Endozoicomonas gorgoniicola: one gene and its partner. The protein of the gene in region 2 interacts with the protein of the main gene of each other region in a pairwise test. Links are inferred from orthologs where the notes say so. Each region holds a gene or a part of one and is shown on either strand. Other genes may lie near its edges. The genes, in order: bioB and NX722_RS07215.

What was found.
Region 1: the proteins of NX722_RS07215 (region 2) and bioB interact in binary tests that used the Escherichia coli proteins (3 or more experiments, as listed by UniProt). The link is inferred for Endozoicomonas gorgoniicola from one-to-one orthologs.

The regions. Positions count from the first base shown.
Region 1 is NZ_JAPFCC010000001.1:4,803,695-4,812,529, forward strand. The notes cover bases 2,356-5,247. They hold bioB (biotin synthase BioB), read left to right. Parts: upstream 2,356-3,177; coding sequence 3,178-4,317; downstream 4,318-5,247. Other genes in these bases: NX722_RS21520 (ComF family protein), read right to left, coding at 2,356-2,898; bioF (8-amino-7-oxononanoate synthase), read left to right, coding at 4,328-5,247. In the rest of the region: NX722_RS21510 (IS1634 family transposase), read left to right, coding at 1-1,512; NX722_RS21515 (putative adhesin), read right to left, coding at 1,469-2,332; more of NX722_RS21520, read right to left, coding at 2,332-2,355; more of bioF, read left to right, coding at 5,248-5,533; NX722_RS21535 (alpha/beta fold hydrolase), read left to right, coding at 5,530-6,276; malonyl-ACP O-methyltransferase BioC, read left to right, coding at 6,261-7,085; bioD (dethiobiotin synthase), read left to right, coding at 7,148-7,837; NX722_RS21550 (acyl-CoA dehydrogenase C-terminal domain-containing protein), read left to right, coding at 8,085-8,835. UniProt on the Escherichia coli protein: Catalyzes the conversion of dethiobiotin (DTB) to biotin by the insertion of a sulfur atom into dethiobiotin via a radical-based mechanism.
Region 2 is NZ_JAPFCC010000001.1:1,577,346-1,586,064, forward strand. The notes cover bases 2,457-5,232. They hold NX722_RS07215 (class II glutamine amidotransferase), read right to left. Parts: upstream 4,339-5,232; coding sequence 3,574-4,338; downstream 2,457-3,573. Other genes in these bases: lhgO (L-2-hydroxyglutarate oxidase), read left to right, coding at 2,457-2,862; nfuA (Fe-S biogenesis protein NfuA), read left to right, coding at 2,900-3,481; NX722_RS07220 (hypothetical protein), read right to left, coding at 4,433-4,831; NX722_RS07225 (DUF599 domain-containing protein), read left to right, coding at 5,130-5,232. Also shown: NX722_RS07195 (hypothetical protein), read right to left, coding at 1-86; glutarate dioxygenase GlaH, read left to right, coding at 621-1,562; more of lhgO, read left to right, coding at 1,594-2,456; more of NX722_RS07225, read left to right, coding at 5,233-5,852; molecular chaperone HtpG, read left to right, coding at 5,980-7,902; NX722_RS07235 (hypothetical protein), read right to left, coding at 7,978-8,719.

The DNA of each region.
Region 1 (8,835 bases), 3.2 Mb from region 2 along the record:
ATTTCCTTCGGAGAAACCGTTGTCTCAATGCTGCTTAACGGACTGGGCTTCACTGCTCGCACACTCCACATGTTCCCTGAGTTTCACGCCGACAAACCACTGGATAAACTTATTCGGCCGGGTATAGAGCCGGAACATATCAACGAAAGTGTACTCGGCAGAGCCTTGGATCAAATTTTTGAACTGGGTGTAAGTGAGGTCTATTTATCACTGGCTGTCAAGGCCGTTAATGTCTTGAAACTGCCGTGTAATGCTCTGAATCTTGATTCAACCAGCTTTCATGTGGACGGTCGTTATAACAGTGAGTCTGAAGTCGATGAAGAAGATCTGAACTGCATTAAAATCTGTCGTGGATACAGCAGAGATCACCGACCTGAATTAAATCAGGCGATACTGCTCCTAATGACTGAAAATCAGGCGGGTATTCCCGTATTCATGGCCGCATCCAGTGGCAATATAAACGACAACACTAATTTTAAAAAAGTCATCAGCAAGCATTTGAAATGCTACAAAGAGGCGCTGAATAATCGTTACCTGATCGGCGATGCTGCACTTTATACAACAGACAATGTACAGATATTGCATCAGCAAAAGCAACAGTTCATCACCCGGGTTCCGGCTAAAATAAAATCCGCAAGAGAGCTTGTGGACAGTGTCGCTTCTTGTGCGATGACACCGGTTGAAGATGCCGAAGGTTATGAGAGCTGCGAAGTACTGTCCGACTATGCGGATGTATCTCAACGGTGGGTTCTGATTCGCAGTGAACAGGCTCGGAAAAGCGAACAGAAAACACTGCTCAAAAAACTGTTGAAAAAGTCAGAAAAAGAAGCGGAAGCACTGACCAGCAAGCTGGCGAAGAAACCGTTCAAGTGTGAAACGGACGCATTGCGTGCGTTCAATGAGTGGCAATCAAAAAGCAATTATTGTCAGGCAGAACCTGTAATTACGACAAAACCATGCTATACCAAAGTGGGACGTCCGGAGAAAGACAGCAAACCAGATAGCGTGGAGTATTATGTCAGCGGTCATCCTTGGGTATCCGTTGACTGTCGTAAAGTAGCAGAGGCTTCCCTGGGGTGCTTTGTGTTGGCAACAAATGATCTGGACAGGAGCCGGCTAAGTTCAGCAGAAGTGTTGAGCACTTATAAATCACAGCAGTCGGTGGAGCGTGGATTTCGGTTTCTTAAAAGCCCTGAATTTCTGGTCTCCTCGCTGTTTTTAAAGAAGCCGGAACGTATAGAAGCGTTGCTTATGGTGATGACGCTTTGCCTGTTAGTCTACGCAGCGATACAGCATCGAATCAGGCATGAATTAAAGCGTCAGAGTAGGTTCTTTCCGGATATGAAGCGAAAGCCCTATCAGAATCCGACTGCACGCTGGGTATTTTTTTGCTTTCAGGGAATTAATGTTTTATTGGTCGATGGTCATGAAAAACATGTCGTTGGCTTGCAGGAGAGGCAATTAACCATCATTTCAATTCTTGGTCGACCGTACCAAGAGATTTATTCCTGATATAGGTGCTGAATGACGGTTCAATAAATATCCATGGGTTTTCATCACGGGAGACCAACTCCCAATAACCCAATCGTCCTCTGAAAGAGGGGTTGGAAGATGGAAGGTAAGGATCATGGAATTTGAAATCTGGATGGGATCGTGTCCCGGTATTCCACACTGAACCTGCAGGCATTCCTGGCTGATACGTTGTCCCTGCAAGCCATATCGCTCGTTCAAACATACAGTGGATGTTTTGGTAGTGGGGAAATCTGAGTTTTATCTCATCCAGTAATCGATGCAATGGCACTCTACAGGTAGGCAAAATAATATCGTAAATTTTTTCAGATTCCTTCTCTCCGGTTTTGATCCTCAGGGCTCTGTCATTCTTTATAATAGATTTGTATAGCTGGCGAAGATCGGCAGTATTGTTATTTATGAAGCCATGGTTGGTGTTATCTAATTTGGGGATTAGCCAGTAATCAAAACATACTTGAGATTCATCTAAAACCTCATGAATTTTCAACTGTCCTAGCATTAAAGGGCTGGGAAACCCTATAGAAGGTGAAAATGTACTTCCGTGGGGACAATAAAAAAACACTCTGTAACCTGAATGCACAGAAAACGATCTGGCGCAGTCGCTGCTAACCATCCCGGCATCACAATCAATAATCAGATTTTGAACCTTATTTTTTGCGAATGATCGACCTGTAAACAAAAAGAATTTATTTTCCTGACAGGAATATTGCGCTTTCGAACCGGTATAAGGCAAAACAAACCCTCCCTTAAGGGTGTCTACGTCAGGAGCAGCCTTCAATCTAAACTGGTAACTTTTGCCCATCAGCCCGCAGGTGTTCTTGCCAGACACCACACATCAACGGTTTTGACACCCTGTTTTAGCAGTACCCTGGACAGTTCCGAAACGGTCTCCCCCGTCGTGACAACATCATCAACAATAGCCACATGCTGATAGGCAGTGGTTTTATTGCAGGCGAAGGCTCCCCGAATATTTCTTCGGCGCTCACTGGCTTTAAGCTGTTGCTGGGCTTGTGTTGCACGAATCCGTTTTACCAGCCCCCTGTCCAATACCATGCTTTTATCTTTGAGTAGTCGGTTCAGTGCTTTTGCCAGCAGGAGTGCCTGATTATAACCCCGTTGTCGTAATCGTTTTTTATGAAGCGGCACCGGAATAATGGCTTCTGGCCAGGTTTGCTGGTGATAACGTTCCCGCAGAACCTCTGCCAGCGAGGCCGACAGTGGTTTAATCAGGGCTATCTGACGACTGTATTTTATTCGGTGGATGATGTGGTTCACTGGAAAACGGTACTGAAAAGCCGAGTAGCAGTGTTGATAAACAGGTGGCTGGTTCAGACACTGACCACATAGTAACCGGGTTGAAACCATCATGGGTGAACTGCAGCACTGGCAGGCTTGCTGATTATCAGGGCAGGCGGCCAGGCAGAGCTGGCAAAGTGGCTGCCTGAAAGGGGTAGCCCCACGACATAGCAGGCAACTGATCTGAAATAAATTGTTTAATATTTGCTCAATTGTAAACATTCTTGCGCATTAACGATTGACGTTAAGTTTTAATTGATTATTATCAGCCATGTTTTAATTTCAATAACCAATATTGAAGGTTGTGCTCAGCATTACTGCCACGGGCGCTCCGGGGAAATTTTGAACAACATGACTGCAACTGTAAGCTCATCTCACCCTGACGCGACTTATTCTGACGCAACTCACCCTGATGCAACTCACCCTGATGCAACTCACCCTAGAACAGGGCTTCGTCATGACTGGACGGTAGAAGAAGTTGAGGCATTGTTTCAGCTGCCTTTCAATGACCTGATCTTTCAGGCTCAGCTGGCTCACCGCGAACACTTCAACCCAAACCAGGTGCAGGTTAGTACACTGTTGTCGATCAAAACCGGTGCCTGCCCGGAAGACTGCAAATACTGCCCTCAGAGTGGTCACTACAACACAGGGCTCAGTAAAGAAAAATTAATGGAAGTGCGCAAGGTGCTGGAAGAAGCCCGTGCCGCAAAAGCATCTGGCGCGACCCGTTTCTGCATGGGCGCAGCGTGGAAAAACCCACCGGAAAAAGACCTGCCTTACATTATGGAGATGGTAAAGGGGGTTAAAGAAATGGGGCTGGAAACCTGCATGACGCTGGGTATGCTGAATGCTGACCAGGCGAGCCGACTGGCGGACGCTGGTCTGGATTATTACAACCACAACCTGGACACCTCTCCGGAGTTTTACGGCAACATTATTACCACTCGTACCTTCTCTGATCGTCTGGATACTTTGCAGCACGTTCGTGATGCCGGTATGAATATTTGCAGTGGCGGCATTGTCGGTCTGGGTGAAACCGAGCGTGACCGTGCAGGTATGCTGGTGGCGCTGGCTAATCTGCCTAAGCATCCGGAAAGTGTGCCTGTGAATATGCTGGTGCGGGTAGCAGGTACGCCGCTGGAAGATGTTGATGCTGTGGATGGTATCGAGTTTGTTCGCACCATTGCCGTTGCCAAGATTATGATGCCTGCCTCCTGTGTGCGTCTTTCTGCCGGTCGTGAGAATATGAGCGACGAATTACAGGCGCTGGCATTTCTGGCAGGTGCCAACTCCATTTTCCTGGGGGATAAACTGTTGACCACTCCGAACCCTAAAGAAAGCAGAGACCGACAGTTGTTCGATAAACTGGGCATTAATATGGACGACAGCTCAGCGCTTTCTTCGGAAGAAGCCGCTGAAGAGTTTGCCCGAACCTGCCCTCTGCGTGAACAGGAAAATGATCATTATTACGATGCCATGAAAGTCTCCTGAGGTAATGGTTATGGATGGGGCGCGCATAAAAAGTTCGGACATGGATAAAGAGCTGCAGCAGGATTTGCAGTCACGTCGGGAAGCCAACCTCTATCGGTCACGCAAAACCCTCGATACCGCCCAGGGGCCTGAAGTGGTCATTGATGGTAAGAAGTATCTGGCTTTCTGTAATAACGATTATCTGGGATTAGCCAGCCACCCTGAAGTGATTGCCAGTATGAAAAAGGCGACAACTGACTATGGTGTGGGCGGTGGCGCTTCTCATCTGGTTATTGGTCACAGCAGGGCGCACCATCAACTGGAAGAAGAGTTGGCTGAGTTTACCGGCCGTGACCGGGTGCTGCTGTTTTCCAATGGTTATATGGCGAACCTTGGCGTGATTACGGCTTTGCTCAATAAGCACGACGCTGTGTTTCAGGATCGTCTGAATCATGCCTCTCTGCTGGATGCTGGTCAGCTGTCCGGGGCTCGTTTTCAGCGTTATCTGCATAATGGTGTGGATAATCTGACCACCCGTTTAGAGCGTACCGAAGCCCGTCGCCGGTTGATTGTCACCGATGGGGTCTTCAGCATGGATGGTGATATGGCACCATTGCCTGAGCTGGTACAACTGGCAAAACAGAAAAACGCCTGGCTGATGGTCGATGACGCCCATGGTTTTGGCAGTCTGGGTAAGATGGGGGGTGGAGTTGCAGAATTCTTTGATCTGTCTCAGGATGATTTGCCGGTTCTGATTGGTACACTGGGCAAAGCCTTTGGCACAGCCGGTGCGTTTGTGGCAGGTAGCGAAGCATTAATTGAGACACTTATCCAGTTTGCCCGCACCTATATTTACACCACCTCCATGCCTCCGGCTGTAGCAGCTGCCACCCGAACCAGCCTGAAACTATTGCGGGAAGAAAGTTGGCGACGCGACCACTTGCAGGAACTGGTTCAGTATTTTCGCAAAGGTTGTGAACAACTGGGGTTGCAGCTGATGGATTCGGCTTCGCCGATTCAGCCGATTAGGGTCGGCAGTGCCAGCAATGCCATGGCTCTGAGTGATTCACTGGCTCAGCAGGGTATTCTGGTCACAGCCATTCGACCGCCTACCGTTCCAAGAGGAACGTCGAGGCTACGTATTACTTTCAGCGCTGCCCACAGCAAAGAGCATGTAGAGCAGTTGCTGACCGCACTTGAGCGCACGGTAAGCCCGTTGCAGGAGGATGTTGCATGAGTCTGCCCATCGTATTAATCAGTGGTTGGGGCATGCCGGCAACCGTGCTGGAGCCACTGGCACGGGAGTTGGATGGGGATGGTCGGGCCTGTGTGGTACAGCTGCCGGGGCTGGTATCGGAGCCCGGTAGCCGCTATGACTGGCAGGAGCTGCTGAATTATCTTGACCTGCATCTGCTGGAAACGCCAGTGGTGCTGGTTGGCTGGTCTTTGGGTGGCACACTGGCTGCGCTTTATGCGAGCCAGAACCCGGACAAAGTGGCAGGCCTGGTGACTCTGGGGACTAACCCGTGTTTTGTTCGCAATGATGACTGGCAACAGGCTATGTTGCCCGCCACCTTTGCAAGCTTTTATGCTGGGATGGAAGAAGATCCCCAGGCCACTATCCAACAGTTTTCCATGCTTTGCTCAATGGGCAACAGCAACCAGAAAACCCTGATGCGTGAACTGGGTGCATTGACCGGAGATGTTGATCTGGAACCTGCTATTTTGTCAGGTATGTTGAAACTGCTTGGCGAAAGCAATGTGCGCTCCCAGTTTGCCGATCTGCGTTGTCCGGTGATTCACTGCTTTGGTCGACAGGATGCCCTGGTTCCCGCCGATGTTGCCGAACGCATTGAACAGGATTTCCCTGCCCATGCGGTTAATGTGTTTAATGGTGGGCATACTTTCTTTCTTGATAACGAAACCGGCATTACCCGCCAGGTGGCAGAACTGGTAGCCTGTTTATGCTCGAGAGGGTAACTTCATCGGTGACTGAAGCCTGCCGACCGGAGCGAGCTGATAAACGACGAATTGCCGTCAACTTCAGCCGCGCCGCCAGCACATACGATGACGCTGCTGCGCTTCAGGACCGGGTTGCTGCCCGGGCGATGCTGGGATTACCTTCAAACCACAAGCCTGAGTTTGTCCTGGACCTGGGTTCTGGAACAGGTCGTCAGACGATTCAGGTGGCCGGTCATTATCCACAGGCCTCTGTAGTAGGGTTGGATCTGGCAATGGGAATGGCTGCCCATGCCCGATCCTGTTTTCCGAATTTGGACTGGTGTTCCGGAGATATTGAACACCTGCCGTTCAAAGACAACCGTTTTGATGTGGTCTTTTCCAGCCTCGCCATTCAGTGGTGTAGCCTGAACAGGGTTCTTAAAGAGGTACACCGGGTTTTAAAACCCGGTGGCCTGTTTGTCTTTTCAACTCTGGCAGCTGGCACTATGCATGAGCTGCGGCGGGCGTGGAGTCAGGTTGACCCGCATGTTCATGTTAATAGCTTTGATACTTACAGTGCTCAAAAACACTGCGTGCAGCAGTCTGACTGCCAGCTACATTCTTTCAGGCTGCAAACCGAAACTATCTACTATCCTTCCGTCATGCAGTTACTCCGGGATATGAAAGCCCTTGGGGTGAACACGGTTCCAGCGCGGCAGAATGGGCTGATGTCCCGTCATCGTATCCTGAAGCTTCAGGAGGCTTATGAAATATTTCGAACAGAAAAAGGACTGCCTCTTTCTTATGAGGTTATTTACGGAATAGTGCACAGGCCGCTTATCACTTAAAAAAATCTGTCAGACTCATTTCTAAGCCCGTCTGTTAAAAAAGACCGGAGCAATAAACTCAAATGGCTAAAACGTATTTTGTTACTGGCACCGATACGGATGCCGGTAAAACAGTGGTGTCCTGTGGTCTGCTTGAAGCGGCCCGTCAGAAACAACTGCAAACCATTGCCCTTAAACCCGTATCGGCGGGTTGTTATTCTACCCCTGAAGGTTTGCGCAATGGTGACGCCATGAACCTGATGGAGGCCATGACGCTGGAGCTTCCTTATGCACAGGTCAACCCTGTTGCGTTTAAGCCGCCTATTGCACCGCACATTGCCGCAAAAGAAGAGGGGCGTCGTACAACACTGGATCGGCTGGCAGGGATTTGCCGTGGCGCCCTGATGCGTAAACATGACCTGTCGTTGATTGAAGGGGCTGGTGGCTGGCGGGTTCCTCTTAATAATCGGGAAATGCTGTCAGGTCTGGCGCTTGAAATGAATACGCCGGTTATTCTGGTGGTCGGCATGAAGCTGGGGTGTCTGAATCATGCATTGCTCAGTGCTGAAGCGATTGTTCGTGATGGTGCCAGGCTGGCTGGCTGGGTGGCGAATCAGGTTGCCCCGGACATGAACCACTATAAAGAAAATGTTCAGACCCTGAAAGACAGTCTGCCTGCGCCCTGTCTTGGTGTAGTTCCCTGGCTGGAAACACTCGATAACAGGGCTGTTGCGGAGTATTTGGATATCCAGCCTTTGGTAAAAGAGCCGTAAATTTTCAGCCTGCCTTCAGAGACAAGGTTGGGAATGGCTTTGTTCGTCCCAACCTGCATGCTTTCCTCTCTCCATATCAGTTTCCAGCGAATTGCCTTTTTGGGCGATAAAGCTCTGTAGCGGTGTCTTTTCAAAGCAGGTTTGGAGCAGTTGACATTAATTTTATTCATACGTAAGTTTAAAACAACTGTTTGAATTGCTGCTAGACTGTATTTATAAAAAGAAAAGAACCAGTGAGGTCGTTGTAATGCCAGAATATAAGGCACCCCTGAGAGATATCCGTTTCGTCCGGGACGAGTTACTGTCTTACCCTGAACACTATGCCAGCCTGCCAGGCGCAGAAGACGCTACTCCTGATATGGTGGATGCCATTTTGCAGGAAGGGGCAAAATTCTGTGAACAGGTTCTGTCACCTCTGAATCAGTCGGGTGATCAGGAAGGTTGCACCTGGAGTGAAGAGGGCGTTAAAACCCCGTCAGGCTTCAGGGAAGCTTATCAACAATATGTTGAAGGTGGCTGGCCTTCTCTTGCCAGTGATGAAACCTATGGCGGGCAGGGACTGCCTCATTCCCTTGGGCTGTCCATCAGTGAAATGGTTGGGCAGGCAAACTGGTCCTGGGGAATGTATCCGGGGCTGAGCCATGGGGCTATGAATACTTTGGAAGCTCATGGCACCGAAGAGCAGAAGCAAGCCTATCTTACCAAACTGGTTTCCGGGGAATGGACCGGAACCATGTGCCTCACAGAGCCCCACTGTGGTACGGACCTGGGTATGCTGCGCACCAAAGCTGAACCCAATGGCAATGGCTCTTATCGAATTTCCGGTACCAAGATATTCATTTCTGCCGGAGATCACGATATGGCGGAAAATATCGTTCATATTGTTCTGGCTCGTCTGCCGGGCGCTCCGGAAGGCACGAAAGGTATCTCGCTGTTCATTGTTCCCAAATATCTGCCCCAGAGCATTGGTGAAAGCAACGGTGTCAGCTGTGGTTCTA
Region 2 (8,719 bases):
GTGCAACTCAGAGCTGAATAAATAACAAGCGCCGCACACTCATGGGCATTGGCAGCTATTCCTTCATCAGCTAAACCAGGTGTCATGCACTGATCATACAATCTGCGCCCCGTTTCATAATCATTGTGATTTTTCGACATAGAGTACGCTCGGGACGTGTATAAAAAATTAGAAGCTCTTTTCAAACGGGGATAAGAGGCATGCTTTTGTATTTTTTCATGCACCTGATCCAGAAAAAAACCTTTCTGACTATAAAGGTTTAATGATGTACCCAATGTGTTGTGTTCGCCTAGCAAATCCTGAACCGTTGTATTTACTGAATTAGCGAGAAAACTGTTTTTCATTCCTGTATTCCCTCAGCGCAAATTCTTAGGATAGACACTCAGCAGATAGCTGCATCACGGTGGGCCAGACTGTGTTGACCAGCGCCTGCAACAGCTTATGGACTATCTGACTGACAGTTTTATTGCCTGAACGGATTCAGGTTTTTATTGATTGATGAAATGCGATTGCATAGATTGGACAGGATTATTGCCTGACAGAAATAAACAGATGACACCATTTTATGCCGTTTTGTTGATCGATCTGTTTTCCGAAAAACAATAACAGGAAGAACAACTATGGTTGCTGCTACGCCCCTGGTGCAAACAGTGACAGAGCCTGAGGGCTATGTCATTGATGTCTGGCCTGAAAACCATCGCCTGCAGGTCATTACGCTCAGTCAGGATACCATTGTCGCCTTTAAGCAGGCGACGGAGCAGTGGAACCTGCAGTCCATTGAATACAAGCCGTTTCTCCGTTTTGCTGTGGCTGACCAGCTGGATAAAGTCTGTAAAGGCTCTTTGAGTCCCGGGCTGAACAGAATTCTGACGAACCGTGAAACCGGTGCCTTTTTGCTGCAATACGACAGTGATGAACCAGAGAGCGATACGGAATTTTACGTCAAACTGTCGACAGCCGTCTCACACCTGATTGGGGTGCCTAATTTTGATGCCATGTGCGGCAAGTATTATGCCCGCTTTGCCGTAGAGAATAAGGACAACAGCGACAGCTATTTAAGACAGGCTCATCGTCGTATGGAACTGCATAATGATGGCACCTATGTCAATGAGCGTACCGACTTTGTCTTAATGATGAAACTGGCAGAACGCAATGTGCAGGGTGGGGAGTCGTTACTGTTGCATGTGGATGACTGGCAGGAACTGGATAAATTCTATCAGCATCCACTCGCCCGGGAACCCATTGAGTGGGCATCGCCGCCCAGCAAGAATATTGATTATAAAGTCAGTCATCCGGTGTTTTTTGAAGAAGATGCGGATGGCAAACCCATGATGCTGTTTATTGACCAGTTTGCCGATCCCCAGAATATTGACCAGGGGCTGTACCTGTATGAAATGGGTGAGTCTTTGGAAAAAGACCAGAACTGTTTCGCTGTTCCTTTGCCTCCGGGTTCGATGCTGGTGATTCAGAACCATATCTGGTTACACGGCAGAGATCGTTTTATGGCGGACCCGGGGCTGTATCGTGAGCTTCTGCGTCAGCGTGGGCATTTTTATAAGTAGCAATACCATTTATAGCAGGGCTGTTGAATCTATGATCTATGACTTTATTGTGCTGGGCGGTGGAATTGTCGGAGTCTCGACTGCCTGGCAGTTACAACAGCGTTATCCGGATAAATCCATTCTGCTGCTGGAAAAAGAGTCTGAGCTGGCTCAGCACCAGACGGGTCATAACAGCGGGGTTATTCATGCCGGGGTGTATTACGCACCGGGCAGCCTGAAAGCGCGTTTCTGCAAAGCTGGTGTTCAGGCGACTATGGACTTCTGTGACCAGCATGGTATTCCTTATAAGCAGTGTGGCAAGTTGCTGGTAGCCACCAGTCACCTTGAATATCAGCGTATGGAAGCGTTGTATAAACGCTGTCAGGAAAACGGCATAGCAGTGGAATGGTTGGATGCAGAAGCGTTAAAAGAACGTGAACCGAACATTACCGGGGTAGGTGCTATCTATGTCAAAGCGACGGGAATTGTCGACTACAGACAGGTGACCAGGGCCATGGGGCGCTGTTTTGAGCAGCTCGGTGGTGAGGTTCGGTTGCGCTCCAACGTCGTCTTTATGGAAGAAGAGCCTCACTGCATCCGTCTGAAAGTACAGACCGACTCCGGACAGCAGTGGTTAATGGCCCGTTATCTGGTGTGTTGCAGTGGCTTAATGGCTGACCGGACGACCCGCATGCTTGGGATCAGGACAGACTTTCAGATTATTCCTTACCGGGGTGAGTATTATCAGCTGGCTTCGCAGCACAACCATATCGTCAACCATCTGATCTATCCGATTCCTGACCCGGATCTGCCATTTCTGGGCGTGCATCTGACCCGTATGATTGATGGTTCTGTGACCGTTGGCCCCAATGCGGTGCAGGGCTGGAAACGGGAGGGGTATGGGCATATCAACCTGAGCCTGAAGGATATGTGGGATATGCTGACGTTTGCCGGATTCTGGCGGGCTGCCCGGAGTCATCTGGTCACAGGGCTGAAAGAGACGATCGATTCCTTCTGGAAACCCGGCTACCTCCGACGGGTGCAGAAATACTGCCCCCGGCTGCAACGTTCGGACCTGAAACCTTACCCGGCAGGTGTTCGGGCTCAGGCCGTGATGAAGGACGGGACAATGGTCCATGACTTTTTGTTTGCAGAAAGCGCCCGCAGCCTGCATGTCTGCAATGCACCATCGCCTGCAGCCACCTCTGCCATTCCTATTGGTGACTATATCTGCCAGCAGGTGAGCCGTCGTCTGCCATCCGCAGAAAACGGTTCAGAAAGTAATCTGAAGAAACAGTCTTTTCCTGAAGTGGCTCATTAGCATAGAATGGGCGAACTGACCGAATGAGGTATTTGAATTGAAGATTACATTTACAGAAGCCGCTCAGAAATATCTGGCAGGTCTGCTGAAACGGCAGAACGTTGAAGGTATTGGCGTTCGCCTGTTCGTGACACAGCCTGGAACACCTTACGCCGAAACCTGTCTGGCTTACTGTAAGCCTGGTGAGGAAAAAGAGGGAGACCTGCTGCTGGAGCTGGAATACTTCAATTGTCATGTTGAAGGGGTCAGCGAACCTTTTCTGGAAGACGCTGAGGTAGACTTCTCTGAAGACAAACTGGGTGGTCAGCTGACCATCAAGGCACCGAATGCCAAGCTGCCTAAAGTGAATGAAGACAGTCCGCTGGACCAGAAGATTAATTACTTCCTGCAGACTGAAATCAACCCGGGGCTGGCTGCCCATGGCGGCATGGTGTCGCTGGTGGAAATTGATGACGGCTTTGCCATATTGCAGTTTGGTGGTGGTTGTCAGGGTTGCAGCGCTGTTGACCTGACTTTGAAAGACGGTGTAGAGAAAACACTGGTTGAACGCATTCCTGAGCTGAAGGGTGTGCGTGATGTGACTGACCACACTGTGACGGACAACGCTTACTTCAAATAATGAGGCGCTAGTGCAGGCAGCTCCTGCTTAAAGGCTGTCAAATCGTTGTTGAGAGCTCCCGGTTGATGATCGTTCCGGGAGTTCTCTGTGTACTAGACAACACCTCCCTTGTGAAAGACAGCCAGCTCCCCGGCTTTCATCCTGTTCCATTGTTCATTGGTAGTCAGCGGCTCTGTGGCAACCACGGTAACAATGTCGGATTGTGTTGTCTCTTTTGCGAAGTCGACAGTCAGTTCTGTATCCTTCAGGCAGGCCTGGTCAAAAGGTGCCTTGCGTGTAATCCAGCTCAGTCTGGTGCTGCAGTAGCAGTACAGATGTCTGGAATCTGTCAGCAGCATATTGAATACCCCCATTGTCCTCAGTTCATCACACTGTTTATGGATAAACCGGTGCAGTGTGCTGGTTCGTTTGGGAGGCTTGGGAAAACGTTCGCGAATGGCATCCATCAGCCAGCAGAACGCATGCTCGCTGTCTGTCGTGCCTATGGGTAAGTAATGGGAAAGCGGTTTCTTTTTGATACCTTTTAACTGACCGTTGTGAGCAAAAGTCCAGTTTCGTCCCCACAGCTCCCGTATAAAAGGGTGCGTATTTTCCAGACAGACCCTTCCGGCATTCGCCTGACGAATGTGGCTGATGACAATCTCACTTTTGATCGGGTAATTTCGCACGAGTTTTGCAATTTCAGAATCGCAGCTGGGGTAGGGGTCGCGAAATTCACGTACCCCGGGACCATCATAAAAAGCAATGCCCCAGCCATCGCGATGAGGTCCGGTTCGCCCGCCTCTCTGCATCAGTCCGGAAAAGCTGAAGCAGATATCTGTCGGGGTGTTGGCACTCATGCCCAGCAGTTCACACATGTTTGAATCTCAGTCACATCGGGTTGTATTTATTATAAAATCCTTCAGGCCACATCCCTGTGATCTGTGATAATGGTTTTCATCGGTACCTGGTTTAAATGGTTGGCTCCTGCCGTTCCTCAGGTTGTCTCTCTGCTTGCTGTTTTGCTTTTTCTGGCGGTTGTTTTTTCTTTTTCGCTTTGTCGGAGACCGGCAGGGAAGCAGCAATAATGGCACAAAGTGCGGTTATCACTACCAGTGGCAAGCCTGCCCGTGCCATTTCCGGAAAGCCGGCAGACAGTCCGTCATAAATCATCACCCATAAAGCAGGTAGCAACAGGTCTGTTTCGGTACCATGCCACCAGGGGGTGACAAGCAGGACGAATGTTCCTGCCCGTAACAATCTGCGTACACGGGGATTAATTGAGCCTGTAATGAGCCACAGAGCCAGGGTGCAGGCCAGGGCTCCAGCCAGATAGACTCCCCAGCCCAGTAAAATCTGTGAACTTGTCATTCATTCTCCAGTTGAATGAAACGATGGTTGATGAAGTGACAACGGTGAAAATAACATTTTGTGCCTTTTTTCTACAAAGCGTACAGCTGTTGTCTATAGTCATCAGATCATCATGGTCGTGATGGTAAAAGTGATGATATAAAGAGTATGGGGCTAATGAAAACTGCGCTTACTCAGCGGCTATGATATGTCAGGTACCGTTACTTGTCATCGGCTCTTGTTATCGAGAGATGTCATCGGTGTCAATGGTAAAGCCACTACACTAAGACTTGAATAATAAATATGACAGGAATCAGCAATGATAGAAGGACTCGGATCGGTTGGTACGGCGCTTGACTGGATAGCCCTGCTTGCACTTGCGGTTCTATGGGCGGGCTATACCGCGTTCGCTTACCACAAGGGTAAGGAAACCCCCTGCCTTGCCAGTGTTCTGGCATTGTACCGGCGCGACTGGATGTACCGGCTGCTGGGACGTGATAACCGTATTGCAGACGCCAGCCTGTTACAGAGTCTCAGGGCCAGCGTCAGTTTCTTTGCTTCCACGAGTATTCTGATTATTGCCGGTCTGGTGACCGGTATTGCTGCTTCGGAAGAAGCGGTGGGTGTGCTGTCAACCATTCCTTTTGTGACAACCAATACCCGTGAGCTCTGGGAGCTAAAGGTACTGGTGTTGCTGGTGATTTTTGTCTATACCTTTTTCGAGTTTACCTGGAGCCTGCGACTGTATAACTTCACCTGTGTACTCTTTGGCAGCGCACCGCTGTGTAAAGATGTTGATGGTCATAAAACCCGGCAGGGCGTTTTTGCTACCCGTTCTGCCCATATCATGACCCTGGCGGCTAGTCACTTTAACTATGGTCTGCGCGCCTATTACTTTTCTATGGCAACGCTGGCGTGGTTTATTCACCCGGGTCTGTTTATCGGGGCTGCAGCACTGGTCGTGATTATTCTGTACCGGCGGGAGTTCCACTCGTCGGTGCTGGATGCCCTGGCGGTCAGCGAGCGGGAAACTCACTTCTGAGCCTGCTGTTTTGAGAGACGAGAAGAAAAAATAAAGAAATTTATCGTTTCTCCCTTGAAAACAAAAACGCCTATCCCTAAATACGAGTTAACGAATTTTAATTGAATGACATCGTATTGAGGATCGTATGACTGTCGAAGCCCAGAAAGAAACGTTAGGTTTTCAGACTGAAGTAAAGCAGCTGCTTCACCTGATGATTCACTCCCTGTACTCCAACCGTGAAATTTTCCTGCGAGAGCTGGTATCCAACGCTTCCGATGCGGCCGACAAGCTGCGCTTCGAAGCACTGCACAATGGTAGCCTGCTGGAATCTGACCCGAATCTGGATATCCGCATCAGTTTCGACAAGGACGCAAAAAAGGTCACTATTGCCGACAACGGCATTGGTATGGATCGTGAGGGTGTGATTTCCCATCTGGGTACGATTGCCAAGTCCGGTACGGCCGATTTCCTGAAAAACCTGACCGGTGACCAGAAGAAAGATTCTCAGCTGATTGGTCAGTTTGGTGTTGGTTTCTACTCCGCCTTTATTGTGGCGGACAAAGTCACTGTTGAAACCCGCAAAGCCGATGTGGCAGCTGACGAAGCAGTACGCTGGGTATCTGATGGTTCCGGTGAGTTTACTGTTGAAACCATCGAAAAAGAGAAGCGCGGCACCAGCATTATCCTGCATCTGAAGCCTGAAGCCGAAGAGTTTGCCGATGGCTGGCGTCTGCGTAATATCGTTCGCAAGTACTCTGACCATATCTCCCTGCCGATCCTGATGCTGAAAGAAGAGGCTACTGCTGCAGCAGAGGGTGAGGAAGAAAAGCAGGAAGACAAAGCACCAGAGTGGGAAACCGTTAACACGGCCAAGGCACTGTGGACTCGCTCCCGCTCCGAGATTTCTGACGAAGAATACAAAGAGTTCTACAAGCACATCAGCCACGACTTCACCGATCCGATGAAGTGGAGCCACAACCGTGTTGAGGGCAAGCTGGAATACAACAGCCTGCTGTTTATCCCGGCCAAGGCACCGTTTGACCTGTATAACCGTGATATGCAGAAAGGACTGAAGCTTTACGTCCAGCGTGTGTACATCATGGATCAGGCGGATGAATTCCTGCCAATGTACCTGCGCTTCATCAAGGGTGTGGTGGATTCTAACGACCTGTCCCTGAACGTATCGCGTGAAATCCTGCAGAAAGACCCGGCGGTTGAAAGCATGAAGACTGCGCTGACTAAGCGTGTTCTCGATATGCTGGAAAAAATGGCTAAGAAAGAGCCTGAACAGTACGCAGAATTCTGGACTGAGTTTGGTCAGGTACTGAAAGAAGGCCCGGCTGAAGACTATGCTAACCGCGAGAAAGTCGCCAAACTGCTACGTTTCGCCACCACTCAGAGTGACAGTGCAACTCAGGACCAGAGCCTGGAAGGCTATGTGTCCCGCATGAAGGAAGGTCAGGACAAGATCTACTACATCACAGCGGATACCCACAATGCAGCGGCCAACAGCCCGCATCTGGAAGTGTTCCGCAAGAAGGGTCTTGAAGTTCTGCTGCTGTCCGACCGTGTAGACGAGTGGCTGATGTCCCATATGCAGGAATTCGACGGCAAGCAGTTTGCTGATATTGCCCGAGGTGACCTGGACCTGGGAACCCTGGACAACGAAGACGAAAAGAAAGCTCTGGAAGAGAGCGCTAAAGAGAAGGAAGACCTGCTCAAGCGTATTAAGGATGCACTGGGCGACAGTGTTGAAGAAGTACGTGTCACTCATCGTCTGACCGATTCTCCAGCTTGTCTGGTGGTTGGTCAGTTCGATATGGGCGCTCAGATGCGTCGTATTATGGAAGCGGCAGGTCAGGCTGTACCAGAAAGTAAGCCAATCTTCGAGATCAACCCTGAGCACCCACTGATTACCCGTCTGGATCAGGAAAGCGACGAAGATCGTTTTGTTGACCTGTCTAAGGTGGTGTTTGATCAGGCGAGCCTGGCGGCTGGTGGACAGCTGGATGATCCGGCTGCTTATGTTCAGCGCCTGAACAAGCTGCTGCTGGAAATGGCCGGGTGAAAGAGTGAAACAGTGACAGGGTGAATGAAAAAGGGGCTCACTATGATGAGTCCCTTTTCATTTTTAATAGCAAGATTACAGATCCGCATATTCTCGGCAGGCATCGTTCTTTATATACGCCTTAAATAGCTCAATGGCTTTTTCAGCTCTATCTGAATTCTTTGAAGAAAGTTGATACCAGCCTATCATTCCGCCTGCCCGATAAGTGTCATGAGTTTTCTGAACGGGCTTAACCCACAATTTTGCCCATAAATACCAGACCCGAGAGTAACAGCCTGCATCAAAGCAGGGTTGGACATCTTGAGGTGCTGCCAGCCAGGCTTCCATGGTAATGATCAGTTGCTCCGAGGCTTTTTCCATCAGTCTTTCAAGAGGGGCATGCAAAGAGGAGCAGAAGCCTTGAGCATCATTTGTGCACTTCTTACGGGTGATCAGCTCTTCACACACTTCATTGTATTGATTTTTGACAATCAGATAACTGATAAAGGTTGCCATCTGGCTGAGTGTTGAGTCTTTTTTATTAAACAGTATTCCGGTATTAAAGAAATAATTTCTCCAGGATTGATAGTTTTCAGGCAATAGTCCCAGCTTTTTGTATAAAAAGCTTGCGGTTGATGCACTGTCTAACTGACTGAGCTTGTTATCGTGTTCACTGTTGTTAATCAGGAGGTTTATTACGGACTGGCTTTTCTGTTCCAGCGTGCTTATGTCAATCAATTCCTGAGAGGGAAACGCAGAGAAGGTCTCTAAGTATTCTGTGTATGTTGAGAGCCCTGCCGGACCTTGTATGAGGTTGAAGGGTTCTCTTACAAATACT